DNA from 4 places in the Massilia sp. TWR1-2-2 genome. Region 4 is predicted to be linked to each of the others. Evidence: predicted binding sites of a transcription regulator. Region 4 holds the regulator's gene; each other region holds the start of a gene.

What was found. Region 4 encodes LexA, which represses DNA repair genes until DNA is damaged. Its sites were predicted from a motif close to ACTGTATNNNNATACAGT; they were not measured.
Region 1: a site for LexA is predicted at 3,644-3,661, ahead of recA (recombinase RecA). Genes of this name have one in related genera too.
Region 2: a site for LexA is predicted at 5,603-5,620, ahead of ACP7DD_RS01500 (ATP-dependent helicase). Genes of this name have one in related genera too.
Region 3: a site for LexA is predicted at 4,768-4,785, ahead of dinB (DNA polymerase IV). Genes of this name have one in related genera too.

Annotation. Positions count from the first base shown of each region.
Region 1 covers NZ_JAFCWM010000011.1:47,630-55,012, forward strand. Annotated here, with positions in the region: gene sucC (ADP-forming succinate--CoA ligase subunit beta) at 1-353, opposite strand, end outside; gene ACP7DD_RS12225 (DUF2889 domain-containing protein) at 433-999, opposite strand; gene ACP7DD_RS12230 (hypothetical protein) at 1,313-1,621, opposite strand; gene ACP7DD_RS12235 (hypothetical protein) at 1,618-1,812, opposite strand; gene recX (recombination regulator RecX) at 2,035-2,490, opposite strand; gene recA (recombinase RecA) at 2,500-3,582, opposite strand; gene ACP7DD_RS12250 (response regulator) at 3,786-4,508, shown strand; gene ACP7DD_RS12255 (sensor histidine kinase N-terminal domain-containing protein) at 4,505-6,037, shown strand; gene ACP7DD_RS12260 (DUF4212 domain-containing protein) at 6,021-6,380, shown strand; gene ACP7DD_RS12265 (sodium:solute symporter family protein) at 6,377-7,383, shown strand, end outside.
Region 2 covers NZ_JAFCWM010000001.1:273,329-280,711, forward strand. Annotated here, with positions in the region: gene ACP7DD_RS01460 (erythromycin esterase family protein) at 1-615, opposite strand, end outside; gene ACP7DD_RS01465 (phosphoribosyltransferase) at 630-1,310, opposite strand; gene ACP7DD_RS01470 (Hsp20/alpha crystallin family protein) at 1,421-1,900, opposite strand; gene fghA (S-formylglutathione hydrolase) at 2,017-2,856, opposite strand; gene ACP7DD_RS01480 (DUF1353 domain-containing protein) at 2,922-3,485, opposite strand; gene ACP7DD_RS01485 (chromate transporter) at 3,560-4,144, opposite strand; gene ACP7DD_RS01490 (chromate transporter) at 4,141-4,716, opposite strand; gene ACP7DD_RS01495 (hypothetical protein) at 4,952-5,179, shown strand; gene ACP7DD_RS01500 (ATP-dependent helicase) at 5,650-7,383, shown strand, end outside.
Region 3 covers NZ_JAFCWM010000008.1:8,544-15,926, forward strand. Annotated here, with positions in the region: gene ACP7DD_RS09305 (D-2-hydroxyacid dehydrogenase family protein) at 42-1,043, shown strand; gene ACP7DD_RS09310 (L-asparaginase) at 1,150-1,929, opposite strand; gene ACP7DD_RS09315 (asparaginase domain-containing protein) at 2,082-2,567, shown strand; gene ACP7DD_RS09320 (recombination-associated protein RdgC) at 2,693-3,589, opposite strand; gene dinB (DNA polymerase IV) at 3,678-4,754, opposite strand; gene ACP7DD_RS09330 (S8 family peptidase) at 4,901-6,727, opposite strand; gene ACP7DD_RS09335 (TonB-dependent receptor) at 7,208-7,383, opposite strand, start outside.
Region 4 covers NZ_JAFCWM010000019.1:45,161-52,543, forward strand. Annotated here, with positions in the region: gene ACP7DD_RS18080 (replicative DNA helicase) at 1-459, opposite strand, end outside; gene rplI (50S ribosomal protein L9) at 623-1,075, opposite strand; gene rpsR (30S ribosomal protein S18) at 1,102-1,392, opposite strand; gene priB (primosomal replication protein N) at 1,425-1,718, opposite strand; gene rpsF (30S ribosomal protein S6) at 1,761-2,165, opposite strand; gene ACP7DD_RS18105 (DUF29 domain-containing protein) at 2,314-2,769, opposite strand; gene lexA (transcriptional repressor LexA) at 2,959-3,594, shown strand; gene ACP7DD_RS18115 (tetratricopeptide repeat protein) at 3,616-4,257, opposite strand; gene ACP7DD_RS18120 (cystathionine gamma-synthase family protein) at 4,366-5,610, opposite strand; gene purF (amidophosphoribosyltransferase) at 5,620-7,140, opposite strand; gene ACP7DD_RS18130 (CvpA family protein) at 7,182-7,383, opposite strand, start outside.

The DNA of each region.
Region 1 (7,383 bases), on a different contig from region 4:
CTGACGCGGTCGGTGACCATCGACACGTACAGTTCCTGCTTGATGTCGGCGCCTTCTTCGATCAGCAGACGGCGTACCTTCTGGCCGGCTTCACCGGTCTGGTGGGTAACGAGCTGCATGCCCATGATCTGGTCGGCATATTCCTTGACCTGCTCGAGCGACTTGGCGACCTTGACGCCGCCGCCTTTACCGCGGCCGCCGGCGTGGATTTGCGCCTTGACGACCCATACCTTGCCGCCCAGCGTCTCGGCTGCCTTGACAGCCTCGTCCACGGACATGCACGGGATACCGCGCGGTACCGTCACTCCGAACTGCCGGAGGATTTCTTTGCCTTGATACTCATGGATTTTCATGCTGGCTTTCCCTTCTTCTGATACTGAATGTAGAAATACGGTTTAAATACGGATGATTGGAATTGCGGCACTGCGACTGCTAACCGGTCACGCTCCTGGCGTACCAGCGCGGGTAATACTTCGCCACCGCCGGGCCGTCGACGCGCAAGGCGTGGCAACGGTCGAGCTGGAACGGCTGCTCGGTGGAGGCGTCGTCGCCATCGCCGTCGCGCGTCTTGATCACGTCATTGGCGAACGCCTGGATCGCCGCGGTCGGCAGCACCAGCGACAATTCGGTCAGGTGCGTGCAGCCGAGGACACCGGCGAGCCGATCCTTCAGGCGCAGCCGGAAATGGTTCGTCAGCGACAGGCCGATCAGGCTCTTGTAGGCTGGCGCGATGGTGTCGCAGAAACCGGGATACGGCACGGAATCGGACGCCGCTTCGGCGTCGACGATGATCAGGTCGGTGTTGATGGTGATGCGCAGCCACAGGTCGTGCACCGGAATGCCGCCAGCGCGCAGGCCGGAAGCGAGGCGGATGTCGCGCGTCTTGACGTCGCTGATGCGCGCGTCGAGGTCCCACAGGCCATCGTCGCGCGCAAAGGCGTCGACCTGGATGGCACGGGTGTGCCGCAATTCGCGGGGGACAGGAGAAGACAGGGGCATAGACACCAATGCCGAAAATGCGGCGGTAAAAAAGTATGCAGCCGTGTGCTGATGCACGCCACCGCAGCTTCTACGGCGACAACCGCTCATGCGGCGCTGCTTAAACCACAAAAGTTTAGCACATGCGTGGGGTCAGTTGCACTGCAACATAAATTTAGCGCCCAATTTTGCGGCGATCATTGCAACCGCAACAAGCTTTCCGGCCACAGTGCCAAGCGCACGCCACCGCAGGCACCGCAGGGGTATGACGGGGACGCCGAGTCCCGCCTTTGCTGCTAAAGGGTCAGACCCCGGAGTAGCCGTCACTAGCTAGTCAGGCGTGAACGATGGGTTGAATAATGCTGACCAACTTGACGATTCCGCCAGACAGGTGGGCAACAATATGTAGCTCGCCGTCCAGGAAATGAAGGCGCAACACAAGGTATGAACCATCAAACGATGCTTCGAAGAACTCGGGAGTGGTTATCGCGGCGAAATCGTCCCAATGCATTGCTGCGTAGTGCGGCAGCACATCGGAAAATTCTTGGAATAACTGAGGAAAAAGTGATGCCAAATGGGCGAGCTGCAGCAAGAACTGCGCATCACTCAGGTCAAATTCGACCGTTGTGGGAAGTTCTATCAAGAACGATCCCGAATTTTTTTGAAAACTTGCTCGATCTCGAGCTTAGAGAACGCACGAGCAGGCACATGCTTTAGCCGCTTCGCCGATTGCTCCAAGGCAGATAAAGTCTCCTTGCTGAACCCAGCAGACGAGATCGGCGCGGGCACCTGGCCTTGAGCACGTACAACTGGCTTGATTCGCTTGAGGGCCATCGCAATCTCCAAGATATAACAGGTTTGCTCCGTAATCTTACTCGCAAAGCGGTAAAAACAAACAGATCGCGACAACCCAGGTGCATGGCGAAGGCTCAATCGGCATGATGACGCGAACGGAGCGCAAAAAGCGCGGCGCCTCCCACCGGTGAGGGGTATGCGTCCGCAGCACGGGGCTGCTACGCACACGACGGAAGGCGCCTTGCTTAATCGTTCAAGCGTTCAATCGTCATCCGGACACGTGCCGCGCATCGCCGCACGCACCGCGCGCTGCGAAAAGCCGCGCTGCATCAGAAACCGCATCTGCTTGCCGCGACCATCGGCGTCGGTAGCGACCTCGCCAAACTTGCGGCTCCACACGTCGCAGGCGCGCGCCACTTCGCTGTCGGCCAGCGACGTCTTGAGTTCCTGCAGCGCTTCGCCATTGATGCCGTGGCTTTGCAGCTCGGCCACGATGCGGCTGTTGCCGTAGCGCCCCTCGCGGCGGTGAATCAGCGACTCGGAGAAGCGCTCCTGCGACAGCCAGTTGTTCTTCTCCAGGAAGTCGAGCAGCGCGTCGACGTCGTCGCCCTCCTCCGCATACTTCGACAGCTTGCGCCCCAACTCGAGCCGGCTGTGCTCGCGCATCGACAGGAAGCGCAACGCACGGCCCTTCAGGCTCAGTTTCGGCCTGGGCACGGCCGGCCTTTACTCGGCCACGGCCTTCAGCTTGGCGACCGGCTTGACCGGCTCCTCGCCGACGACCGGCGGCAGCTCGCGCACGCCGAGAGCCGCGCGGACCTTGTTTTCGATCTCGCGCGCCAGCGCCGGACGCTCGACCAGGAAGGTACGGGCATTGTCCTTGCCCTGGCCGATACGTTCGCCGTTGTAGCTGTACCACGAACCGGATTTTTCGACGATCTTGTTGTCGGAACCGAGGTCGAGGATTTCGCCTTCGCGCGAGGTGCCGGAACCGTACAGGATGTCGAAGTGGGCTTCCTTGAACGGCGGCGCGATCTTGTTCTTGACGACCTTGACCTTCGTTTCGTTGCCGATCACTTCGTCGCCCGACTTGATCGAGCCGGTGCGGCGAATGTCCAGGCGGACCGACGCGTAAAATTTCAGCGCATTGCCGCCGGTGGTCGTTTCAGGGCTGCCGAACATGACGCCGATCTTCATGCGGATCTGGTTGATGAAGATGACGAGCGTGTTGGTGCGGTTGATCGAACCGGTCAGCTTGCGCAGCGCTTGCGACATCAGGCGCGCCTGCAGGCCCGGCAGCGAGTCGCCCATGTCGCCTTCGATCTCGGCGCGCGGCGTGAGCGCGGCCACCGAGTCGATGACGATCAGGTCGACGCTGCCCGAACGCACCAGCGCGTCGCAGATTTCCAGCGCCTGCTCACCCGTGTCCGGCTGCGAAATGAGCAGCTCGGACAGGTTGATGCCCAGCTTTTGCGCGTAGCCGACGTCGAGCGCGTGCTCGGCATCGATGAAGGCGCAGGTGCCGCCCAGCTTTTGCATTTGCGCGATGGTCTGCAACGTCAATGTCGTTTTACCCGACGATTCAGGACCGTAGATTTCGACTACGCGGCCGCGCGGCAGGCCGCCGACGCCGAGCGCGATGTCCAGGCCGAGCGAACCGGTCGAGACGACCTGCACTTCTTCGACCGGGGCGTTGCCGTCCATGCGCATGACCGAGCCCTTGCCGAACTGCTTTTCGATTTGCGCCAGCGCGGCGGCGAGCGCCTTGCCTTTTTCAGCTGCGTTTAAATTCGTTTTCTTGTCGTCCATAATTTTCTTTCAATCTGGGAAAAGGCCGGGTTCGGAGGGTCCAGCATGCAGCTCAGCCGATACTGTACAAGCATACAGTAGTCTTTGCAAGCGCTACGTGCGCCCCGTGCGAATAAGATTAAAAAGGGTCAATCGGCGCCAAACACTCGCCATGCGCCATTAAATGACACACAATGGCCGATTCGATATCACGGGTTTGTGCCATGCGTATTTTACTTGCCGAAGACGATAGCGTGCTGGCGGACGGCTTGACGCGCTCGCTGCGGCAGTCCGGCTACGCCATCGACTGCGTCAAGAACGGCCAGGAGGCCGACACCGCGCTGTCGACCCAGGAATTCGACCTGCTGATCCTCGACCTCGGCCTGCCGAAGATGTCGGGCCTGGAAGTGCTGCGCCGGCTGCGCGCGCGCTCGTCGCTGCTGCCGGTGCTGATCCTGACCGCCGCCGACTCGATCGAGCAGCGCGTCAATGGCCTCGACCTGGGCGCCGACGACTATATGGCCAAGCCGTTCGCGCTGTCCGAACTGGAGGCGCGGGTGCGCGCGCTGACCCGCCGCGGCGCCGGCGGCGGCCCCACCGTGATCCGCCACGGCCCGCTGGCGTACGACCAGGTCGGGCGCAGCGCCTACATCAACGACCAGATGCTCGAGCTGTCGGCGCGCGAACTGGGCCTGCTCGAGATCCTGCTGGCGCGCACCGGCCGGCTGGTGTCGAAGGAGCAGCTGGTCGACCACCTGTGCGAATGGGGCGAGGAGGTGTCGAACAACGCCATCGAGGTCTACGTGCACCGGCTGCGCAAGAAGCTCGAGGTGGGCGGCATCCGCATCGCCACCGTGCGCGGGCTGGGCTACTGCCTCGAGCGCGCCACCGGCGCCGCCGCCGCCACCGCGCCAGGCGCCGTCGAACCGGGCGCCGGACCGAAGTGAAACTACGCGGCACCGTCCAAGGCGCGCATGGCCAGCACGGCCCGGAGCTGCCGGCGCTGTACGAGCCGGCCAACCCGGAGCCGGACGAAAACATCCAGCACTCGCTGTTCGGCGAGATCCTCGACTGGATGCTGGCGCCGCTGCTGCTGCTGTGGCCGATGAGTATCGCCATCACCTACCTGGTGGCCAAGTCGATCGCCAACCAGCCGTTCGACCACGCGCTTGAAGACAGCGTCACCGTGCTGGCGCAACAGATCCGCGAAGTCGACGGCAAGACCGTGTCGCTGCTGCCGGGCAGTGCGCGCGACATCGTGCGCGCCGACGACATCGACAACGTGTATTTCCAGATCAGCGGGCCGGGCGCCGAATTCGTCGACGGCGACCGCGACCTGCCGCCGCCCGGCGACGACTCCAGCGCGCCCAACAGCGCCAGCGTGCGCTTTCGCAACGACATCATGCGCGGCGCCCAGGTGCGCGTGGCCTATTCGTACGTCAACCTGCGGCCGATGGCCTCGCGCGGCGAGGAACCGCGCGCCGCGCTGGTGCAGGTGGCCGAGACGCTCGACAAACGCGCCCAGCTGGCCAACGAAATCATCAAGGGCGTGATCCTGCCGCAGTTCATCATCCTGCCGATCGTGCTGGCGCTGGTGTGGTTCGCGCTGGCGCGCGGGCTCTCCCCGCTGGCCCAGCTGCAGGAGCGCATCCGCGCGCGCCGCCCGGACGACCTGTCGCCGATCGATTCGCGCCAGGTGCCGGAAGAAATTTCGCCGCTGGTCGGCTCGCTCAACGACATGCTGGCGCGACTGTCGCAGACGATCGACATGCAAAAGCGCTTCATCGCCGACGCCGCGCACCAGATGAAAACGCCGCTGGCAGGTATGCGCATGCAGTCCGAACTGGCGCTGCGCCAGCTCGACCCGGACGAGATCCACCGCTCGCTCGAGCAGCTCGCCAAGAGCTCCGAATCGGCGACCCGGCTGGTCAACCAGCTGCTGGCGCTGGCGCGCGCCGAGAACCAGCCGCAGGCCGGCGTTGCCTTCGAGGCGGTCGACCTGGCGGTGCTGGCGCGCGCCGCGGTGCAGGACTGGGTGCAGGCCTCGTTCGTCAGCCACATCGACCTCGGCTTCGAGCAGCCCGAGCACGCCGTCGACATCGTCGGCAACCCCGTCATGCTGCGCGAGCTGCTGTCGAACCTGATCGACAATGCCCTCAGCTACACGCCGGCCGGCGGCAGCGTCACCGTGCGGGTGCGGCGCCAGGCCGACCAGGCCATCGTCGAAGTCGAAGACACCGGCCCCGGCATCGCCCCGGCCGAACGAAGCCGCGTGTTCGAGCGCTTCTACCGCATCCTCGGCAACGGCGCGCCCGGCAGTGGCCTGGGGCTGGCGATCGTGCGCGAGATCGCCCACCAGCACGGCGCCGAAGTCGACGTCTTCAACAATCCGCGCGCCACCGTCAAGAAGTCGCCCGGCTGCCTGTTCCGACTCACATTCCCGCCTCCCGCCGCCGCCCATGACGATATCGACTGATTTGCCCGCGCCGCCCCTTGGCGACCCCGATGCCGGCGCCGCCGCCCAGCGCCAGCTGTCGCTGCTGGCCGCGCGCAGCCTGCACTGGCAGCGCACCCGCCGCCTCACCGCCGTGCTGCTGGCGCTGTGGCTCGTCACCACGTTCTGCACCGTGTTCTTCGCGCGCGAACTGGCCACCGTGTCGGTGTTCGGCTGGCCGCTGTCGTTCTACCTGGCCGCCCAAGGCGCCTCGCTGATCTACCTGGCCATCCTCGGCGCCTACGCGTTTGGCATGGGACGCTTCGACCAGCGCTTCAAGCGCCGCCTGGGCGAACCGGGCGACGCCGCGGGAGAGGCGCCTTGAACGGCGCGCGGCGCTTTCGCCGCCTGTCGCGCTACTACCTGTATTTCACTGCCTGCTTCGCCGTCTTCCTGATCGCGCTGACGATGCTGGAAAAGGAAGGCATGCCGCGCATCTGGATCGGCTACCTGTTCATGCTCGCCACGATCGTGCTGTACGCCGGCATCGGCGTATTTAGCCGCACCTCGAACGTCACCGAATACTACGTCGCCGGCCGGCGCGTGCCGGCGCTGTTCAACGGCATGGCCACCGCCGCCGACTGGATCTCGGCGGCCAGCTTCATCAGCCTGGCGGGCGGCCTGTACCTGCACGGCTTCGACGGCCTGGCCTACATCATGGGCTGGACCGGCGGCTACTGCCTGGTGGCGCTGCTGATCGCGCCGTACCTGCGCAAGTTCGCCCAGTACACCATCCCCGACTTCCTGGCGGCGCGCTACGGCGGCGGCGGCGGCGGCAATGCCGTGCGCCTGATGGCCGTCGGCGCCACCATCATCGTCTCGTTCACCTACGTGGTGGCGCAGATCTACGCGGTCGGGCTGATCGCCTCGCGCTTTACCGGCGTCGACTTCTCGGTCGGCATTTTCCTCGGGCTGGCGTCGATCCTGGTGTGCTCCTTCCTCGGCGGCATGCGCGCCATCACCTGGACCCAGGTGGCGCAGTACATCATCATCCTGGTGGCGTTCCTGATTCCCACCATGTGGCTGTCGGTCAAGCACGCCGACAACCCGCTGCCGCAGGTGGCCTACGGCGCGGTGCTGCCGAAGCTGGCCGCGCGCGAGGCGCAGCTCGCGTTCGACCCGAAGGAGCTCGAGGTGCGCGCCATCTTCCGCGAGCGCGCCGAGTTCTACGCCGCCCGCATCAAGGCGCTGCCGGCGTCGTGGGAACAAGGCAAGCTCGATGCCCAGCGCCGGCTCGACGCGGTGCGGCTGCGCAAAGGCTCGCTGATCGACATCCGCGCCACCGAACGCGAACTGATGGCGTATCCGAAAACGGCCGACGAGGCGGT
Region 2 (7,383 bases), on a different contig from region 4:
GCGCCGGCACGATTCGGAGCTGCCGAGCCCGGCGGCGTAAGCGTACTGCTGGCTGTCGTCGCCGTATTGGTCGAAGCAGGCGTAGCGCTTGCGCGCTTCCTCGGCGCCGGCCGGGTCGACCTGCTGCAGGTAGCGCAGCACTTCCTCCATCGACGTAAACAGGCTGTACAGGTCGAGGCCGTAGAAGCCGGCGCGCGCGGCGCCCTGGCGCTGGTCGTTACAGGCGCGCAGCCGGTCGATGAAATGGACGACGTCGTCGTTGCGCCACATCCAGCTGGGGAAGCGGCGAAAGCCACCGAGCGCGCCGAGCGCATCGACATCGTTGCCCTCGGCGCGCACGTAGCGGTTGACGCGGTAGGCGTCGGGCCAGTCGGCTTCGACGGCGACGGCGGTAAAGCCGTGCTCGCTGATCAGGCGCTCGGTAATGCGCGCGCGCTGTTCGTAAAACTCGTGGGTGCCGTGGGTGGCTTCGCCGAGCAGCACGAAGCGGGCCTCGCCGATCAGGTCGAGCAGGGCGTCGTAGTCGCCGGCGCCGCCGTCGAGCACGTGGGCGCTGTCGGCGATGGCGCGCGTCAGCGCGGCGGTGTCGGTGGAAGGGACGGAGGTTGGCGGCATGGCTGTCTCGCTGCTCAGTGGGTTGCGCTGGCACGGTGTGCCTGCCGGCGCCAGGCGAGCGCCAGCAGGTCCTGCACTTCCTCGTCGCCGGTCTGGTCGAAGTGGCGGTACCACTGGCTGACGGCGTGAAATTGCACCGGCGTGGCCAGGCAAACCATCTCGTCGACTTCGGCGGCCAGCGCTTCCACGGTTTCCGGCGGGCCGACGGGCGCTGCCACCACCAGCCGGGCAACGCCGGCGCGGCGCACTATTTTGATGGCGGCGCGCAAGGTCGAGCCGGTGGCGATGCCGTCATCGACGAGGATGACGCAGCGTCCGGCCAGCGCGGGCGCGGGGCGGCCGGCGCGGTAGAGACGGTCGCGGCGGGAGATTTCGGCCAGCGCGCGCTCGCTGGCCTGCTCGACTTCGTCGGCGCTGACGATGCCCGATTCGACCAGGCCGGCCTGGAGCACGCGCACGCCGCCGGCGCCGACGGCGCCGATGGCATATTCTTCATGGCCCGGCATGCCGAGCTTACGCACCAGCATGACGTCGAGTTCGACGCCGAGCGCTTCGGCAATGGCGAAGCCAACCGGCACGCCGCCGCGCGGCAATGCCAGTACCAGCACATCGGGCCGGTTGGCGTAAGTGGAGAGCCGCTGCGCCAGTTGTTTGCCGGCATGGCCGCGGTCCTTGAAACGGTCGGCACTGGACATCGGGCGTCCCTCGTCGCGTAAATAGGTTAGACATCGATGGCGAGCGACAGTTGCAGGGAATTGATGGAAGGGCGCCGCGGCAGCGTGGCCGCGGCGCCCGGATGGCGCGCTTACTGGATCGTCAGCTGCCTGGCTGCGCTCGCCTGCCTCTTCGGCAGCGTCAGCGTCAGCAGGCCATCTTCGAGCCTGGCGTCGGCGCCGGCGTCGTCGACGTCGGTGGGCAGCAGGAAGCTGCGCACGAACTTGCGCGCGACGCGCTCGCTGTAGACAACGCTTTCGCCTTCGCGCTGTTGGTCGTCCTGTTTGGCCTCGGCCTCGATGGTGACGCGCTGGCCATCGACGGAGACCTTGACGTCTTCCTTCTTGACGCCCGGCAATTCAGCCTCGACGCGGAACGTGTTGTCGTCTTCGGCGACGTTTACGCGCGGGCTGGCCAGGCTTTGGCGGGGCGCGCGGGCGGCCGCGGCAGCCTGGGCCACCGGCGCGATAAAGTCTTCGAACATGCTTTCGACCATGCGGCCGAGCTGGTCCTCGATGGAGCTGGGACGATAGCGGGCCAGCGGAGAACCGGTCCTTCTGGTGAGATTCATGGCAACCCCCTCGATATCAAGTGTTGTTGGGCGCGACCTGACGGGCCGCGCCCGCACTGTCTTTATATGACAGGCGGGCGCCGTTTTCAAGAGGTGTGGGCAGTGCCGCGGCGGCGTCAGCCGAGGTTTTGGCGGTGGAAGCGCAGGTGGTCTTCCATGAAGGTGGAGATGAAATAATAGCCGTGGTCGTAGCCGGCGTGGCGGCGCAATTCGAGCCGCTGGCCGGCCAGGGCGCAGGCGCTTTCAAACACCTCGGGTCGCAGCTGTGTGGCGAGGAATTTGTCGCCGAGGCCCTGGTCGATCAGGATGCCTTGCGGGAAGGGCGCGTGCATCATGCGCATCAGTTCGCTCGCGTCGTAGTGGCTCCACGCTTCCGCGTCGGCGCCGAGATAGCCGCCGAACGCCTTTTCGCCCCACGGGCACAGCGTCGGCGCGGCGATCGGCGCGAAGGCCGAGACCGAGCGGAACAGGTCCGGGTTGCGCAGGGCCAGCACCAGCGCGCCGTGGCCGCCCATCGAGTGGCCGAAAATACCGACACGCTCGGCGTCGACCGGCAAGGTGCGCAGCACCAGCGCGTGCAGTTCGAGGATGTAGCTGTACATGCGGTAATGCCGGCGCCACGGTTCGGTGGTGGCGTCGACGTAGAAGCCGGCGCCGGCGCCGAAATCCCAGGCGTCGGTTTCGCCGGCCACGCCGGCGTCGCGCGGGCTGGTGTCGGGCGCGATCAGGATCATGCCTTCGCGCGCGGCGTAGCGCTGGGCGCCGCCCTTGGTGGGGAAGGTTTCCTCATTGCAGGTCAGGCCGGCCAGGTAAAACATGGCTGGCAGCAGCGCGCCTGGGGCGACGCGCGGCAGAAATACCGAGAAGCGCATCGGCAGGCCGATGGCGGTCGAATCGTGGCGATAAAAGCGTTGCACCCCGCCGAAGCAGGCGTGTTCGCTGATGAGTTCTGGCATACGGCATCCGGATCGTGGTCGAGTGCGAAGTATGCCCTGCCGGCGCGAACTTTGCCAACGCGCCGCTAAGCGCGCCCGGGCAACGCGAGCTGGCGGGCAACGGCGGCGTGGATGGCGTCGAAGTCGTCGCCGGTGTCTTGCAATTCGGCCGCCAGCAAGGTGTAGCGGGCGCGCATTTCCAGTTCAGTCGGCGTCTGCTGGCCCGGCAGGCGCGGCGCCATCGGCGCGAACGTGAAGATGTTGGCGGCGTAGTCGCGCGTGGCCAGGCCCCAGGTGCCGATCCGTACGCCCGCGTACAGCAACTTGCTGTCCATCAGTGGGCAGCCGCCGGCGGCACAGGCGAAATAAAACATCGTGTCGGCGTCGTCGCGCAGCACGCCGGGCGTCTGGACGGCGAAGTCATGGACGATGGCGGCGCGCCGGTATTTGCCGGTGTACGGGCTGCCGATGTAGCTCCAGAGGGTGCGTGGAATGCTGGCGCCGTTGGTAATGCCGTCCTTCGGCGCATCCCAGCGCCGCCCCTGCGGGTCGATATACCAGAACGCTTCGAGCAAGCGCATGTTGCCGTCGTCGACGTCGTCACATAACCATTCGGTCTTGGGATTGCCGGAAAAGCTGCCATACAGCATGGTGTCACCTCCCTCGCGCCAGTACAGCACGGCGATGAGGACGGCACGATGGGCTGGCGCAAAGGCCGGTGGCGTCAGACCAGTTGCAGCGCGCCAAGCACGGCGCCGACGGCGAGCAGCCACAGCAGGTGGATCTTCGTGCGCCAGATGACCAGGCCGCTGGCCACCGCCAGCAGCCACAGCGGCCAGTCGTGGCCGGCATCGCGGCCGGCGGCGCCAAGGATGAAGCTGGTCGACAGCAGCAGCGCGATGACCATCGGCGCCATGCCCTGCTTGAACGCACGCACGGCGCGCAGCTCGCGGTTGCGGTGGCCCCACTGCGCCGCCACATAGGTCAGCACCGTCGACGGAATCATGATGCCGAGCATGGTCACGGCCACGCCGAGCAGGGCGGCCGTCATGCTGCCGGCATTCATGCCGACGTGCCAGCCCATCAGCGCGACGAACAGCACGTTGGGCCCGGGCGCGGCCTGCGCCAGCGCGATCGATTCGTTGAACTGGGCCTGGGTCAGCCACTGGTGCTGCTCGACCAGGAAGCGGTGCATTTCCGGCGTGGTGGAGATGGCGCCGCCGACCGACATCAGCGACAGCATCAGGTAGTGGCCGAACAGGTTGGCCCAGTCGGCCCAGCCGAGCACCAGGTGCAGCGGCGCGTTCATGGCTGGAGCCTGCGATAGGTCAGCACGCAACTGACGCCGCCAAGTCCGAACAGCACGTAAATGAGCGGCACCTGCAGCAGCGCCACCAGCACGAAGCCGGTGATGGCGATGGCGGCGCACCATGCCAGCGGCATGGGATTGCGCGCCAGCGCGCCAGTGAGCTTGAGGCCGGCTGCGCCGATCAGCCCGGCCGAGACGGCCGCCATGCCGCGCAGCGCGCCGGCGACGTGCGAGTCGGAGGCGAACTGGGCGTGCAGCAAGGCCAGCAGCAGGATCAGCACCAGCGGCACCGCCAGCATGCCGGCCAGCGCCGCCATCGCGCCGGCCAGGCCGAAATAGCGTCCGCCGATCATCATCGACAGGTTGATGACATTGGGGCCGGGCATGACTTGGGCGACGGCCCAGTCTTCGATGAATTCGTCCGGCGTCAGCCAGCCCTTGCGCTCGACCAGTTCGCGCTGGACAACGGCGAGCACGCCGCCGAACCCTTGCAGTGCAAGCAACGTGAAGGAAACGAACAGGTCGGTCAGCGACTGTGGCGCGGGCCGCGGAGGCAAAGGCGCGGGGATCATGCGTCCATTATCGCGTGCGTGCGCGGTGCTGTCCATGCCGGCAGGAATCGATTTTACGGGGCCGGACGTGGCGTACGACGCGTGCATTCGGATGGTGTTAGTGTGCACCTCAGCGCCCGATGAGGCCGCTTCAATAATTGCAGCCTCGATGGGAATGTGACATTGACTTTACAATTTATTGTTGGATACTCTGTAGGCAATCCGCGCCCCCGTCGTTACATGTAAAGGAACCGCGATGACTCAAGTCCTCAATCCAATGGCAGGCGAACTGGCCTTGGATGAAACAGCTTATGAGCGGCGCGACGTACGTAGTCGCGATATCGTCGATCACGCCATTTCCGTCCAGCAAACGCGCAACACCATGTCAGCACTGGAATACATGAAGTCCCACGACGTTGCCGCAGAGGTCATCGAGCGCGTGTTGCTCGATCCGGATCGCCGCCGCGCCATCGCAGAGCATTAAGCTCGTCCACCGCCGCCGCGCCATGCCGCGCGCGACCGCCTTAATCGTGTAAGAATGATATCGAATTCTGTCCTGTTCAGAACGCCAGGCCAGTGGGGTTATACACAAAAAAGTCCCACAGGAATTGTCGAGATATTTTTTCGCACTTTCTTCATTGACTTTCTAAGTCGTTGATTTTAATCACAATATTTATTGCCTTCCGAACGGGCACTTTGTTGAAACCCGCATCGTTACAGGCTTGCGCGATGTCAAGGGGGGCTTATCCACAAAGTTATGCACAACTGCTGTGGATATCTGAAAAAGTGCTTTAGAAACGGCCACTTACGTGAATCGGCATGGATTGACGCGCGAGCGCGGCTGGCGCCGGCCTGCCTTTGTCGCCGCCATTTTCTAAAAATGCCCGAAATCTGCTTGCGCCAGACAACTGGACGGATGTACAGTCATATTCCTTTCCAGTTTGAATGCATGCCATGTCCGTCGTTGCTGTCCCCGTCGCTTCCGATGACCCGTACGCCAGCCTGAACCGCGAGCAGCGTGCCGCCGTCGAGCACGATATCGGCGCCCAGGATGGCGTATCGCGGCCGTTGCTGGTCATCGCCGGCGCCGGTTCCGGCAAGACCAACACGCTGGCGCACCGGGTTGCCCGGCTGATCCAGAGCGGCGCCGATCCGCAGCGCATCTTGCTGCTGACGTTCTCGCGGCGTGCCGCCAGCGAGATGACGCGCCGCGCCGGCAGCGTGCTGCACCGCGTGCTCGGCTTGCGCGGCAGCCAGGCGCCGACCAGCCTGCCGTGGGCCGGCACCTTCCACAGCATCGGCGCGCGCCTGCTGCGCGAGTACGCCGGCCGCATCGGGCTGGAAGAATCGTTCACCATCCATGACCGCGGCGATTCCGAAGACCTGATGGGAATGGTGCGGCACGACATCGGCCTGACCCAGACGCAGAAGCGGTTCCCGTTGAAGGGCACTTGCCTGTCGATTTATTCGCGCGTGGTCAACAGCCGCGACCCGCTGCCGCTGGTGTTGCAAAGCACTTTCCCTTGGTGCAACGAATGGGCGGAGGAACTGAAGACGCTGTTCGGCGCCTACGTCGACGCCAAGCAGGAACAGAACGTGCTCGACTACGACGACCTGCTGCTGTTCTGGTCCGAGATGGCGGCCGATCCGGAGCTCGGTCCCGAGCTGGGCGAGCTGTTCGACCACGTGCTGGTCGACGAGTACCAGGATACCAACCGGCTGCAGGCGGCCATCATCACCGGCATGAAGCCCGACGGGCGCGGCGTGATGGTGGTGGGCGACGATGCGCAGTCGATCTATTCGTTTCGCGGCGCCACGGTGCGCAACATCCTCGATTTTCCGAAACAGTTTTCGCAGCCGGCGCAGATGATCACGCTGGACCGCAACTACCGGTCGACGCAGCCGATCCTGGACGCATCGAACGCAGTCATCGATGCGGCGCTGGAGCGGCACGCCAAGAACCTGTGGACCGACAAGGTGTCGACCGCGCTGCCGCAACTGGTGCTGATTCCCGACGAGGCCGAGCAGGCGCGCTGGGTCTGCAACCGTATCCTTGAGCATCGCGAGGCCGGCATCGCGCTGACGGCGCAGGCGGTACTGTTTCGCGCCGCCAGCCATAGTGCCGCGCTCGAGCTCGAACTCATGCGGCGCAATATTCCGTTCGTTAAGTTTGGCGGGCTGAAGTTTCTGGAGGCGTCGCACATCAAGGACGTGCTGGCGGTGCTGCGCTTTGCGCAGAATCCGAGCGGGCGGCTGGCCGGCTTCCGTGTGGCACAACTGATTCCCGGCATCGGCCCGGCCAACGCCGCCAAGTTGCTGGACGCGGTCGGCGAAGCGGCCGAGCCGGTGCTGGCCGTGGAGCAGTTTGTGGCGCCGACAAAAAGCAGCGGCGACTGGCAGCAGTTTGTCGACCTGTTTCGCGCGCTGCGCACGCCAGGGCTGCGCTGGCCGGCCGACATCGAGCTGGTCAAGAACTGGTACATGCCGCATCTTGAGCGCATGCACGACGACGCGCAGGTGCGTGCGGCCGATGTCGAGCAACTCGCCGCGCTTGCAGGCGGCTACGGCACGCGCGAAAACTTCCTCGCCGAAATCACGCTCGATCCGCCGGAAGCGACCAGCGACCGCGCCGGGCCGCCTTTGCTCGACGAGGATTACGTGATTCTGTCGACCATTCATTCGTCGAAG
Region 3 (7,383 bases), on a different contig from region 4:
TTATTTACCTACGAACTTTTATTAACATTGTGTCAATCAAAATGAAAATAGCTGTGCTCGACGATTATCAGGACGCGGTACGCACCCTCGACTGCTTCAAACTGTTAGACGCGCATGAGGTCAAAGTATTGACCAGTTCGACAAAAGGATTGGGCCAGCTGGCCATCCGGCTGGCGCCATTCGACGCGCTGGTGCTGATCCGCGAGCGCACGTTGCTGTCGCGCGCGCTGCTGGCGAAGCTGCCTAACCTGAAGCTGATCTCGCAGACCGGCAAGGTCGCCGGCCACATCGACGTCGCCGCCGCCACCGAGCGCGGCGTGGCGATTGCCGAGGGAGTCGGCTCGCCGGTCGCGCCGGCCGAGCTGACGTGGGCGCTGATCATGGCGGCCAGCCGCAAGATCGTGCCGTACGCGAACAACCTGAAGGACGGGCTGTGGCAGACGGCGTCGATCAACCCGGCGCTCAACGGCCTGGGCATTGTGCTGCGCGGCCGCACACTGGCCATCTGGGGCTACGGCAAGATCGGCCGGATGGTGGCCGGCTACGGCCAGGCGTTCGGCATGAGCGTGCTGGTGTGGGGCCGCGAGGCGAGCCGGACAGCGGCGGTGGCGGACGGCTTCCAGGCGGCGGCGTCACAGGAGGAATTCTTCGAGCGCGCCGATGTCATGAGCGTGCATCTGCGGCTGGCCGACGCCACGCGCGGCATCGTCACGGCGCAGGACCTGGCGCGCATGAAGCGCAGCGCGCTGTTCGTCAACACGAGCCGGGCCGAGCTGGTGGCCGAGGGCGCGCTGGAGGCGGCGCTCAAGCAAGGCCGTCCCGGCACGGCGGCGCTGGACGTGTTTACCAGCGAGCCGCTGGCGCCGGACGCGCCGCTGCTGCGCATGCCGACGGTGCTGGCGACGCCGCACCTGGGGTATGTCGAACGTGACAGCTATGAATTGTATTTCGAGGCGGCGTTTCGCAACGTGGTCAATTTCGCCGAGGGCAAGCCGAGCGGGATCTTGAATCCTGAGGCGCTGGGCAAATCCGCACGGCTCTGACCCGTTTTTTCTTCAGGGTCAGACCCCGGATTTGCTGATGCCGGCAACTCCGGGGTCTGACCCCGACAGCAGAAACGGGTCAGACCCCTGCGGATACCTTGCAGCGCTACGGCTTTTCGGTGAGGCGGCGCGTCAGCTGCACCGGCTCGCCGGTGATGTTGGCTGGCGGCGCCGGCAGCACGTGGGCGCGCGTCCACAAGCCGGCCCAGCCTGGTGGCCAACTCAGCTGCGGACCGGAATACGCCGGCAAGCTTGCGCGCACGGCGATGACGGGCACCGGCGGGATCTCGCGCAGCCCGTCGGCGGTGGCGCGTTCCATATCCAGGCTGTACATGTAGCCAGGCAGCAGCGCCGTGCAGACACCTTCGAACCAGGCAGTGTGATCCTCGTCGCGGCCCAGCGCTTGCGCCAGGCCTTGCGGATCGAACCGCGCCAGCGCAGTGATCAGCTCGTCGGTGGTGGCGCCGGGCGAATCGCCCCACCCCATCACCGGATTGACGTTGTAGTCGGCGCCGGAGCCGTACCAGCCTTCGCGCCACGGCCGCTGCATCCAGTGGCGCTGGCCGGTGAACAGGTGCCAGCGCCAGTGCAGCCCGGACGGTTTCGGCCAGGAATACAGGTACAGCTTCTCGTAACCGGCCTGGTGCAGCGCGCGCACCATCGCCATCAGGCGCGCGTGCGGCATGCGGTCGGGCGGCGCGCGGCGGAACAGGATTGCTTCGCCGTCGGCGTGCTGCACGTCGTCGGTCGACAGGTTCAAATCGAGCGTGCGTGCTTCGCTGCCGAAGCGGGCGCTGATCCAGCCGGTCAACAGGTTGACGTGCGTGATCACGCCGTAGCCGCGGTGGCGGTGAAAAATGACGGTTCCTGGAGCAAGCGTTTTCATCGAGTCGTCGTGCGAAAAAAGGCCAAGTGTACTGAAGCGCTGACGAAGATTCTAGCGCAGTCACAAGCAGATACAATCCCTTTGCGTGTTTGCCCGGCGAGTGTGGTGCACGCTATCATGGCGCACTCTTCTCTAACGAACCTGCACACACCATGAGCTTGCGCATCATCGCCACCGGCGGCACCTTCGACAAACATTACGACGAACTGACCGGTACGCTTGGCTTTGCCGACAGCCATCTGCCCGCGGCGTTGGCGCGCACGCGCATGACGATTCCCGTGGCGCTGGAACAATTGCCGCTGCTCGATTCGCTCGACATGCACGATGCCGATCGCGAGCGCGTGCTGGCCTCGTGCCGCGCGGCCAGCGAGAGCGCGATCGTCATCATCCACGGCACCGACACGATGCGCGAGACGGCCGCCGTGCTGGGCGCGGCGGCGCTGGGCAAGACGATCGTGCTGACCGGCGCGATGATTCCCTACGAGATCGCCAATTCCGATGCGTTGTTCAATATGGGGTTTGCGGCCGGCGTTGCGCAGACCTTGGCGGCCGGCGTGTACGTGGCGATGAACGGCCAGGTCTTCGCATGGGATAACGTGATAAAGAACCGCGCCGCAGGCGTGTTTCAGCCGCTGTAAGAAAAGCGGGGTCAGACCTAGGTCTGACCCCGCTTTTTCACCGCTTTTTCACCGCGTTTTTTGTTGGCGCCGGGGACTTCGGGGTCGGACCCTTTAAGAGCAAAGGCGGGTCAGACCCCTGCGGGTCAGGCTTTGGCTTCGCCGCCGAGTGCTTCGACGATGTCGGCCATCATCTTCGACAGCTCGCCCGTCATCAGCATCATGTCGTTGTCGAATCGCTCTTCGTCGTTGCGTGTCGAGGTGTCGCTTTCCTTGATGACGTCGAGCGGCTTGATGCCCTTGATGGCGAGCGACTCGGTCAGCACAAAGGAAATCTTGTCGTTCCACGTCATCGCCAGGCGCGTGCATTGCTTGCCGGCAGCGATGTGGCGGCGGATGTCGTCCACTTCCAGGGCGTGCTTGACGTAACGGACCGCCGCCTTGCTTTCGCCCGTGGCGCGCAGCTCGGTGTCCTGGTCGACCGTGAAGCCGACCGGCGCCTCGTCGGTCTCGAGCCAGGCAGTCATCACCGCGACCGGCGAACGCTGCACGCGCAGGCTTTCTAGCGGCAACTTGTCGACCGCCTTCAGCAGCAGCTTGATCACTTCGTCAGCCTTGGCCGGGCTCGCCGCATCGACAACCAGCCAGCCGTTTACCGGATCGATCCAGGTAAAGACGTTGCTGCGGATGCTGAACGCGCGCGGCAACAATTCGTCGGCCACGCGCTCCTTCAGTTCTTTCATCGCCTTCTTGCCCGGTGCGAAGCCTTGCGCTTCTTCCAGCTCGGCGGCCTTGGCTTTCGCGACCTGGTTGATCACGGAACCTGGCAGCAGTTTCTTTTCGGTGCCAAGCAGGATCAGCATCTGCTTGTTGACGACATGGACCAGACCGCCATTCGGGCGCGGCGTATCCCAGCCCTGGCGCAGCAGTTCGTTGCTGGTGGCGGGAACAAAACTTTGTGGCGCGAGGGATGTTTCCAGTTGCTCAGGGGTGTAGTTCCACGGTGCTGGCAGGCGATAAATCTGAAGATTCTTAAACCACATAGTTGATATCCGTTTGTTTCAGCATTACAGAAGGAACGACATTTTACACGCCGCGGCCAGCGGCCCCGGCCCAAATTTGCGCCTGTGGTTAATCCAGCGAGGCGTTGCCGAACAGGCTCAGTTGCTCGATCGATTCGGCTTCGCCGAGGCGCACGCCGGCGCCAAGCAGGCGCACCGGCTGGCTGCCGCGCGCAAAGCCAGTCTCCATCAACTTCTCGAACTGCGCCATGTTCGGTTCCCGTCCCACGCATTCGACAGTGGTCTGGGTGAAGTTGGCGAAGCGCAGTTTGACGAACAGTTTGTTGACATTTTTCTCGGCGCCGGCGCGCTTGATGCGCCCAAGCAGGTTGTCGTACAGCTCGGGCAGCAGCGCCAGGCAGGCGGGCAGGTCAGGCACGTCCGGCGTGTAGGTCTCCTCGCAGCTGACCGACTTGCGCTCGCGCGCGTTCGAGACCGGCCGGTTGTCGATGCCGCGGCACAGGTCGTGCAGGCGGGCGCCGAAGCTGCCGAAGTGATGCTGCAGCTCGAGCAAGGTCCAGCCGCGCAGGTCCTCGCAAGTCTGCGCGCCCAGCTTGTGCAGCTTGGCTGCGGTAACCTTGCCGACACCGTGCAGTTTCTTGACCGGCAGCGCGGCGACGAAGGCGTCGACCTGGCCCGGCGTCACCAGCCACATACCGTCCGGCTTGTTCCAGTCGCTGGCGATTTTGGCGACGAACTTGTTGGGCGCCACGCCGGCCGAGGCGGTGATGCCGACCGTGTCGAAGATGCGCTGGCGGATTTCCTGCGCGATCAGGGTGGCGCTGCCCTTGCAGTGCGGCGAGTCCGACACGTCGAGGTAGGCTTCGTCGAGCGACAGCGGCTCGACCAGGTCGGTGTAGTGGCCGTAGATGGCCAGGATCTGACGCGATGCGATGCGGTACTTTTCCATCGCCGGCGGCAGCACCACCAGCTCCGGACACAGCTTGAGCGCCTGCGCCGTCGCCATCGCCGAGTGGATGCCGTAGCGGCGCGCCTCGTAGTTGGCGGTGGCGACCACGCCGCGCTGATCGGGCCGGCCGCCGACGGCCAGCGGCACATCGCGCAAGGTCGGGTCGTCGCGCATCTCCACTGCCGCGTAGAAGCAGTCGCAATCGCAATGGATGATTTTTCGGGACGAGTCGTTCACGCTGGTTCGAAATACTGTAAATGCATACAGTATTCCCGGAAACGTGCATTGTTGCAAGCAGCGGGCAGGATGAACCACGACGCCAGACGAAAAAAGGGGCGACGCTTGCGTCACCCCTTCAGGCTTACCCCTTCAGGCGCGCTCGCTTACCAGGCCATCTTCAGCGTGTATTTGCCGCTGGTGGCGCCGGTGCCGCCGCTGTAGTACACCACGCGCACGTAACGGGCGCTGGTCGTGGTGCCGGTGTTGCTTACCGATGCCGCGTCCACCACGCCGGCGCCGTTTTCGCTCTTGGCCAGCTGGGTGCCGCTGCTGTTGTAGACGTACAAATCGTAGTCGGCGGTGGAGGTGCCCATCGTCAAGGTCGACGTCAGCGTTTTGCCGGCTGGCAGCTGGACGACGAAGAAGTCGGTGTCGGTACTCGAGCCCATGTTGCCGCTGACAACGGTGCCGCTGGTGGCGACGCTGTTGCTGCTGGCGAGGGTGTTGTTCGCCTCGACTTCGTTCATCGCCGGCGCCGGCGTCACTGTCGCGCTGGCCGCATCGACCGCCGCGTTGGCGTCGACAATGCCGGTGCCGCAGCTGGTGCAGGTTGCCGGGAAGGCGCGCGCGGTGGACTTGAGCTTGCTCTCGATTTCGTCAGGCGTCAGGCTGGCGTTCTTCGACAACATCAGCGCGGCAACGCCGGCCACGTGTGGCGTGGCCATCGACGTGCCCTGGTAGAACGCGTAGTTGTCGGCGCCCGGCGCGGTCGTGCCCGCGTTGAGCGTCGACAAGATCCCGTTGGCGGCCACGCTGGTGTCGCCGCCTGGCGCCGCCACGTCGACGACCGTGCCGTAGTTCGAATACCAGGCGCGTCCGCCGGAGCGGTTGGTCGCAGCGACGGTGACGACGCCGGCGCAGTTGGCCGGATTCGAATTGCTGGCGTTGGTGTTCTCGTTGCCGGCGGCAACGATGATGACGGTGCCGCGCGAGCGCGCGCTGTCGATGGCGCTCTGCGTGGTGGCGCCGCAAGCGCCGCCGCCGCCGAGCGACATGTTGATCACCTTCGCCGGGTTGGCGTTGGCCGGCACGCCGGTGACGGCGCCGCCGGACGACCAGATGATCGCGTCGGCAATATCGGACGTGTAGCCGCCGCATTTGCCGAGCACGCGCACCGGCACGATCTTGGCGTTGAAGGCGACGCCGGCGACGCCGAGGCCGTTGCTGGTGCGCGCGGCGATGGTGCCGGCGACGTGGGTGCCGTGCCAGCTCGACGACTGGTCCTGGGCCGGCTGCCCGGTGCCGCATTCGCCGGCGACAATGGCGTCGCCGGCATCGCTGGCATCGCTGTCGCGGCCGTTGCCGTCGTTGGCGATGGTGGCGCTGGAGATGAAATCATAGCCCGGCAGGATTTGCCCGCTGAGGTCGGCGTGCGGACGGTAGCCGGTATCGATCACCGCCACATTGACGCCGGTGCCGGTCGCCTTGTCCCAGGCCGCCGGCAGGCGAAGGCCGCCGTTCGTCTCGAAGTAATGCCACTGCTCGTTGTAGCGCGGATCGGTCGGCGTGAACATTTTCTGCATGATCAGGTCGGGCTCGGCGTACTCGACCGACGGGTCGCGCGCGACCAGTTCGGCGGCGAGCGCGGCGACTTCGTCGGCCGACATCTTCTTGCTCAGCTGAACGATATGGGCGCCGGTGGCGATGGTGTGCAGCATCTTCATCGACAGGCCGAACTGCTGGCCGGCGCGGTCGACCAGCGCCTTGCGCGCCGGCGCCATGGCCGGCACCTTGGCTGCGCCCTTGCCGGCCGGGGTGGCATCCTTGTACTTCACGATCAGGCGGTCGGTCTGCATGATCGGCTGGACGGCCTGGGCCGCAGCGTGAAACTCAGGTACACCGGCCATCGCCGTCAGCGGCAAGGCGCCGGCGACCGCGAGAACTGCACACAATCTCACCAATGATGGCTTCGTGGTCTGATTCTGCTTCATGTGATTTCCTCTTGTTTTCCGATTGTTTGATTGGCAATTCCGGGCGCATGGCCTGGCTGCCGTTTTTTTCCCGGGTGGTGTCCACACCGGGCCGCCTGTAACGACGGGAGATTAAGATTACACAAAAAGAAGTTAATTCATCTGGGAAATCTCACACGAGCTTGAGTTTTCGCAACACTGGGGACGAAGATTCGTAGCTTGTTCGGCGGAAACGAATTTTCACCAAATGTCACGCTGATCGATTTGATATTGAACAATGCAAGATCGACATTAAGAGCTGGGGTCAGCGCAATAATCGGCGGCGGGCGCCGAAGATCGCCCCGAAGCAAACACCTTAGTTACTGCTGGTTCTAGGAAGCTCCACTCTTATGGTGTTTGCTTAAGAGACCTGACCCCAGCAAAATGTCCGAATGTCAGACCTGACACCAGCATAAAAAAAGGCCACGATCGCTCGTGGCCTTTTTGCTGATACGTTGCGACTTAGAAGTTGCCCTTGAACTGGACGCCGACCGTGCGCGGCTCATTGATGAAGCCGGTCAGGTTGTTGAAGTCGATCGCGCCCGTGATGCGGCGCGTGTCGGTGATGTTGCGGCCGAACGCTGCCACTTCGTACTTGCCACTGTTCCAGATGTAACCGAGGCGCAGGCCGCCTTCGG
Region 4 (7,383 bases):
AATCTTCGACTCCGCTTCGTCGAGCATCTGCTTGACTTCCTTGCCTTGCGGATTGAACGCGTTGCCTGAAATCTCGTCGGCCACGGTGATCAGCTTGCGCAGGATGCCGCGGTCGCGCACGATCTCGGCGTAGCGGCGGATGTTGGCCGCCGACGGCGTGTTCTGCGCCATCGCGTTGAGGTACTGCAGGCCACCGACGTCGTCGGCCTTGCCCATGTTGGTGAGCGCCTCGTAGACTGTGATGACGTCGGCCGGGCGCGCGGCATTGATCAGCTTGACGAGTTGCTCGAAGATGATGCGGTGATCGTAGCGGTAAAAATCGTCGGCGTGCATGAAGTCGGCGATACGGTCCCACGCAGCATTATCGCGCAGCAGGCCGCCGATAACGGACTGCTCTGCTTCGATGGAATGCGGCGGAATGCGGATGGCGTCGACTTGCGGATCGGAAGGGGCGTTCATGGCGCGAATTATACCCGCTCCGGATGGACAGGCCGCAATAATCGGCGAGAAATCGCTTTGGTACGGACGTAAAAAAGCCGGGATGTACCCGGCTTCTTGACCGGATAACCCGGCATTATGGCGTCATCTCGCGGGCCCATGGCCTGCGCGACAAGCGCGATATTTAAGCAGCTTCGCCGACGACAGCGATGGTGATGTCGACGACGACGTCGGTGTGCAGTGCGACTGCAACAGCGTGGTCGCCAGTCGTCTTCAGCGGACCGTTCGGCAGGCGAACTTGTGCTTTCTCGACAGCGAAACCTTGCTTCGTCAGCGCTTCAGCGATGTCGAAGTTGGTCACCGAACCGAACAGACGGCCATCGACGCCCGCTTTTTGCGCAATCGAGATGGTCATGCCGCTCAGCTTCTCGCCTTGGGCTTGCGATGCGGCCAGCTTGGCTGCAGCAGCTTTTTCCAGCTCAGCGCGCTTGACTTCGAACTCGGCGATTGCCGAAGTCGTTGCGCGGCGAGCCATGCGTTGCGGGATCAGGAAGTTACGTGCGTAACCGTCTTTGACTTTGACGACGTCGCCGAGGTTGCCGACGTTGACGACTTTATCTAACAGAATAACTTGCATATTTTTCTCCAGGTTCTCTGCAACGCTTAAGCGTGGTGCAGGTCGGTGTAAGGCAGCAGCGCGAGGTAGCGGGCGCGCTTGATGGCGGTGTCAACCTGGCGCTGGTAGTGCGCCTTGGTACCGGTCAGGCGTGCTGGCATGATCTTGCCGTTTTCCTGGACGAAGTCTTTCAGGGTGTCGACGTCTTTGTAGTCGACCTGCTCGACGTTTGCTGCGGTGAAGCGGCAGAATTTCTTGCGCTTGAACAGTGGGTTCTGTTGTTTGCGTTTTTCTTTGAGCTTGAGCTTGTTCTTGTCGAACTTTTTACCGAATGCCATTTGAGGCTCCTGTATCTAAAAATGTGCTCCGCTTAGGCGGCGGCACTAAAATCAATGATGTGAAACACCAACGCTTTGCTACTGCGACTCTTTTTGGCCAGAAAACCGGTGAACTGGTGTGCTGCGCCTAACTCGGCCCGGGAGAACCTGCCTGAAATCTCGCCCGCGGCGAACGCGGTGATGTCAAACTCGGTCAACCTGCTTACCCCTGCTTCCACCTGCTGCGAACTATGCGTCAGGGTGGCGGACACGATCGGCACGCCGGCCGGGGTATAACGCAAAACGTCGCGCTCCGAAATATGGGCTACAAACTGAAGTTGATTCACTGGTGTGATTCACTTCGCCAGCTGAGGGTCTCTTGCCAAAAATTAGGCAGCTGCTGGGGCTGGTGCTGCTGGAGCGGCTGCAGGAGCTGGCGCTTCCGAGCGGTGGCTCTTGGCTGCGTCTTCACGTTGTACCGACTTCATCATCGGCGACGGCGTGATTTCAGCCTTCTTCATCTTAACGGTGAGGTGACGCAGCACGGCATCATTGAATTTGAACGCGGTTTCGAGTTCCACGAGGGTCTCGTTGTCGCATTCGATGTTGATGCAGATGTAGTGCGCTTTAGGCAGCTTCTGGATCGAGTAAGCCATCTGACGACGGCCCCAGTCTTCGACGCGATGAATGTTACCGCCGCGTGCAGTGACGCTGGCTTTGTAACGTTCGATCATCGCCGGGACTTGCTCGCTTTGGTCCGGGTGGACGATAAAAACGATTTCATAATGACGCATGCATAACTCCTTAGGGACGTTTAAAACAAAAGCCCACCTCGGCGTCAAGACGAGTGTGGGAAGGGAAAGCCGGCAATTATAGCGCGGAATGGGGCGGGCAGGCAAGCATCACCGCCGCCCGCGGAGGCGGAACGTGGCTTTCCGATCTTCAGGGGACGAAGTCGAAGTCGAACAACTGATTCTGCGAATACGGATTGACCGTGGGGAAAGCTGATACGGACAACCCTGTTTCGTGCGCCGCCCGACGAACCGCGACCGGAAAAGCCTCTGCCACATCCTGCATCACGGAGGGACGCAGGCTCGGGCTATCCTTGAGCAGCGCCTCGATTGCATCGCGCTGCTCAGTTAAAGTTGCCAACCAGCTTCCACCAATCCGATGGTGCTGGAACTGACACTTCAACAGGTGCATGAGCAAGACTTTGAGGCGACTCGCTAACTCCCTGCGTTCCTTGCTCATGGCCGCTCGCAGTTCCTCGATCAGATTTTCGACGTCGAGCAAGTGTAAATGCCCTTTCCGCAACAGCTCAATCTGGCGCCCATACCAGAGCACAAGATCCTGATCATATTCCGCGCACGCCTTCTTCTTCGACTCGAGTTCCAACATGGCTGCCTCCTTCCAATTCCACATTAGCACCCAAAGAAACCGCAGTCCAGCGTCACGCAGCCGCCTTTTGATGCGTGAAATCGACCAAAAACCGGGTCTGACCCCGTTTTTGTGAACTTTCACTTGCATTGAGCGAAATACTGTACAAAAATACAGTCTGTTTATATAACCAGCCCTCGGGCAACGCCAATGATCAAGCTCACCGCACGGCAAGAAGAGATCCTGAACCTGATCCGGGAAGCAATCGAAAACACCGGCTTTCCGCCGACGCGCGCCGAAATCGCCGCCGAACTGGGTTTCAAGTCGGCCAACGCCGCCGAGGAGCATTTGCAGGCACTGGCGCGCAAGGGCGCCATCGAGATTTCACCCGGCACGTCGCGCGGCATCCGCCTGATCGGTCCGGCCGTCGAGGCGAGCCCGATGCCGCCGCCGACCTTGATGATGGCGCTGCCGCTGGTTGGACGCGTCGCCGCCGGTTCGCCGATCCTGGCGCTGGAACATGTCGAGGCGACCTACAGCGTCGACCCTGCCATGTTCGCGTCGAAGCCGGATTACCTGCTGAAGGTGCGCGGCCTGTCGATGCGCGACGCCGGCATCATGGATGGCGACCTGCTGGCTGTGAAAAAAGTCGACACCGCCAAGAATGGGCAGATCGTGGTCGCGCGGATTGGCGACGACGTCACCGTCAAGCGCTACAAGAAAACCGGATCGCTGATCGAGCTGTTCCCGGAAAATCCGGACTTCAAGGTCATCAAGGTCGATCCGGCGGTGGACGATTTCACGCTTGAAGGCCTCGCCGTCGGGCTGATGCGCTCCTGGCACTGAGCCGGGTTAACTAGCCAGCGCCTAGTTGTCGTACTTGCGCTTGGGTGTGACAGCGGGCATGCTCTTGACCAGTTCGTTGTGCTCTTTGACAAACTTATCGGTGGCGGCGCGCCAGGCGTCATAATCGGCCAGCACCAGCTTGGCGCTGATGCTGGCATCGGCGCCCATGCGCGTATGGACTTCGCCGAGGTAGGCCGTGGCGGCCTCGAGTTCCTGCTTGTTGAGCAGCTTTGAAATATCTTCCGGAATGCGCGTCGTCAGCGGCGCGCTGGCATTCAGGTTTGCCACAAAGCCATTGTTGCAATCCTGCCAGGTGGTCATCGCCGCCGCAACGCTGTTGATCTCGTCGTTCGCCTTCGATATTGCCGGTATGCGCGGCGCGGGGCACCGGAACTTGCCCGCCTTGAGGTCGGCGCCATCGTACTTCGACACCCAGTAATCAATATCTGCGCGGCGCAGTTCGCGCTTCTTCATCACTTCCAGCGAGGCTGCGGCAGTCTTGTTGCCCTTCGCCGACGACTTCTTGAACCACGCATCGGCCTTCACCAGGTCGATCGCTCCGGCTTCGCCGTACCAGTACATTTCGCCGAGATGCAATTGCGCCTCGGCGTTGCCGGCGTTGGCCAGCTTGGTGTAAAGCTGCAATGCTTGTGGGAATGCCATCTTCTCGAACAAGGCGTTGGCATCGGCCAGTTCATCGGCATGGGCAACAGTGAAGAAAGCAAGAGCGAGCCAGAAGACGATTTTTTTTCATTTTTATCGCAGCAAGAATTAAACAGGCTCCAGCGCACCCTGGAAGTCGGCCAGCAGGTCGGCCGTGTCCTCGATGCCGACCGACACGCGGATCAGCGACTCGGCGATGCCCATGCTGGCGCGGCGCTCGGCGCCCATTTCGTAAAAGATCGTGTGGGCCACCGGAATGACCAGGGTGCGCGTGTCACCCAGGTTGCTCGCGGGGATCCCGATCCGCAGGCGGTTCAGGTAGTCGAAGCAGTCGATGCCATCGTTCAGCTCGAAGCTGAACAGCGAGCCGGCAGAGCGGAACAGTTCGCTCGTAATCGCATGCTGGGGATGCGACGCCAGCCCCGGATAATGCACGGCCGCCACGCGCGGATCAGCCTCGAGCATGCGTGCCAGCGCCAGCGCATTGGCGCAGCTGCGTTCCATGCGCAGCGCCAGCGTTTCGGCGCCCACCGCGATGTGGTGCGCCGCTTCCGGTCCGAGCGATGCGCCGAAGTCGCGCAAGCCCTTGGCGCGAAGTTGCGCCATGCCCCACTGCGCCGGCGGATTGCGCTTGTAGTTGGCGGCGATGTGCGGATAGTTTGTCCAGTCGTAAGCGCCAGTGTCGGTCAGGCTGCCGCCGAGCGCAATGCCGTGGCCGCCGATCGACTTGGTCAGCGCGTTGACGACCAGGCCGGCGCCGACCGACTTCGGCCGGAACAGGTAAGGCGTCGTCATCGTGTTGTCGACAACGAACAGGATGCCGCGCTCGCGGCACAGCTGGCCAATGCGCACCAGGTCGGCGACCTGGGTGCGCGGATTGGCGATCGTTTCGACGAACACAATGCGCGTTGCCGGCGTCAACGCCGCGGCAACATTGGCAACATCGGTGGCGTCGACAAACGCGACGTCGACGCCCTGCCCGGCAACCGTCTGCCACAGGCTGTTGGTGTTACCGAACAAGAAGGCGGACGAAACCACATGGTCGCCGGCGCGCAGCAGACCCTGGAACACCGCGCCGATCGCGCCCATGCCGGTGGCAAAGCACAAGGTCGCCACGCCGTCTTCCATGCGGGTAAGCTTGTCTTCCAGCGCCGCGACCGTCGGGTTGCCCTGGCGGCCGTAGCGGAAACCCGGCTCCTTGCCCTGGAACACAGACGCCAGCTGGCGCGCATCGGTGTAGCCGAACGCGACCGAGGTATGCACCGGCTTGTGCAGCGAACCATGCTCGATCGGCTTTTGCCGGTCGTTGTGCAAGATGGTGGTGGTGAAGCCGAACTGTTTCTTGTCGCTCACGATGCCGCCCTATTCCGCCGTTGCCAAGGTCAGGTTGAGCTGCGTGCGGGCGGCGTCCTCGGCCGGCTCCTTCTTCGGATTGTGGCGCGCGAACTCGAGGCGATCGAGGTAGTCCTGGGTAACGTCGCCGGTGACGTAGATGCCGTCGAAACAGGAGGCCTCGAAGTTCTGCAGCGCCGGGTTGACGTCGCAGATCGAGCGCTTGAGCGCGTCGACGTCCTGGTACACCAGCTTGTCGGCGGTGATCTCGCGGCAGATTTCTTCGTTGCTGCGCCCGTAAGCGATCAGCTCGCCGCGAGTCGGCATGTCGATGCCGTACACGTTCGGAAACAGTACCGGCGGCGCGGCCGAGGCGAAGTAGACGTTGCGGGCGCCCGCTTCGCGCGCCATCTGGACGATTTCGCGGCTGGTGGTGCCGCGCACGATCGAATCGTCGACCAGCAGCACGTTCTTGCCCTTGAATTCGGAGCCGATGGCGTTTAGCTTCTGGCGCACCGACTTGCTGCGGATCGCCTGGCCGGGCATCAGGAAGGTGCGGCCGATGTAGCGGTTCTTGATGAAGCCTTCGCGGTATTCGATGCCGAGCTTGAGCGCGAGCTGGATTGCGGCCGGGCGCGACGAATCGGGAATCGGCATGACGACGTCGATCTCGCCGCTTGCAAATTCCTTGCGGATTTTCTCGGCCAGGTACTCGCCCATCTTCAGGCGCGTGGCGTACACCGAGGCGCCGTCGAGGATCGAGTCCGGGCGCGCCAGGTAGACGAATTCAAATGCGCACGGGTTGAGCGACGGGTTCTCGGCGCACTGACGCTGGTGCAACTTGCCGTCATTGTCGATGAACACTGCCTCGCCCGGCGCGATATCGCGCAGGAAGCGAAAGCCGATGCCTTCCAGGGCGACCGACTCGCTGGCGACGAGGTATTCATTGCCCTCGTCGGTCTCGTTGACGCCGATGCACAGCGGACGGATGCCGAACGGATCGCGAAACGCCAGCAGGCCGTGGCCGGCAATCTGCGCCACCACCGCGTAGGCGCCGCGCACCCGCTTGTGCACCATGGCGACGGCCTTGAAAATGGAGTCCGGATCGAGCGAATAGCCGGTGGTCGATTCCTGGATTTCGTGGGCCAGCACGTTAAGCAATACTTCCGAATCCGAATCGGTATTGATGTGGCGGCGATCATTCTTGAACAGCGCTTGTTTCAGTTCGTCCTGATTGGTCAGGTTGCCGTTGTGCGCCAGCGTGATGCCGAACGGCGCATTGACGTAGAACGGCTGCGCTTCCTCTTCGCTGGACGAGCCGGCGGTCGGATAGCGGCAATGGCCGATGCCGGAATTGCCCTGCAGTGAACGCATGTTGCGGGTGCGGAAAACGTCGCGCACGAGGCCATTGGCCTTGTGCATCGAAAACATGCTGCTGTGATTGGTTGCAATGCCCGCCGCATCCTGGCCGCGGTGCTGCAGCAGCAGCAATGCGTCGTACAGGACCTGGTTGACGGGATTATGCGAGACGACGCCGACGATGCCACACATGGTGTGCTCCTAAGACTGAACAGCCGATATTGAAAATTGGTTCAAAAACGCACGTGCTGCGTCAAGGCAGCAGGCAAGAAAGGTTTGACGGTGCGCGCGCCGGTTTCCGCCAGTGGCGAGAGCAGCGCGTTTTGCCAGAAATCCTGTTGCGGGATCGACGTCATGCCACACAATATGACGCCGAACAGCACAATTACAATGCCGCGCGCCAAGCCGAACAGACCGCCGAGGCCGCGGTCGGCC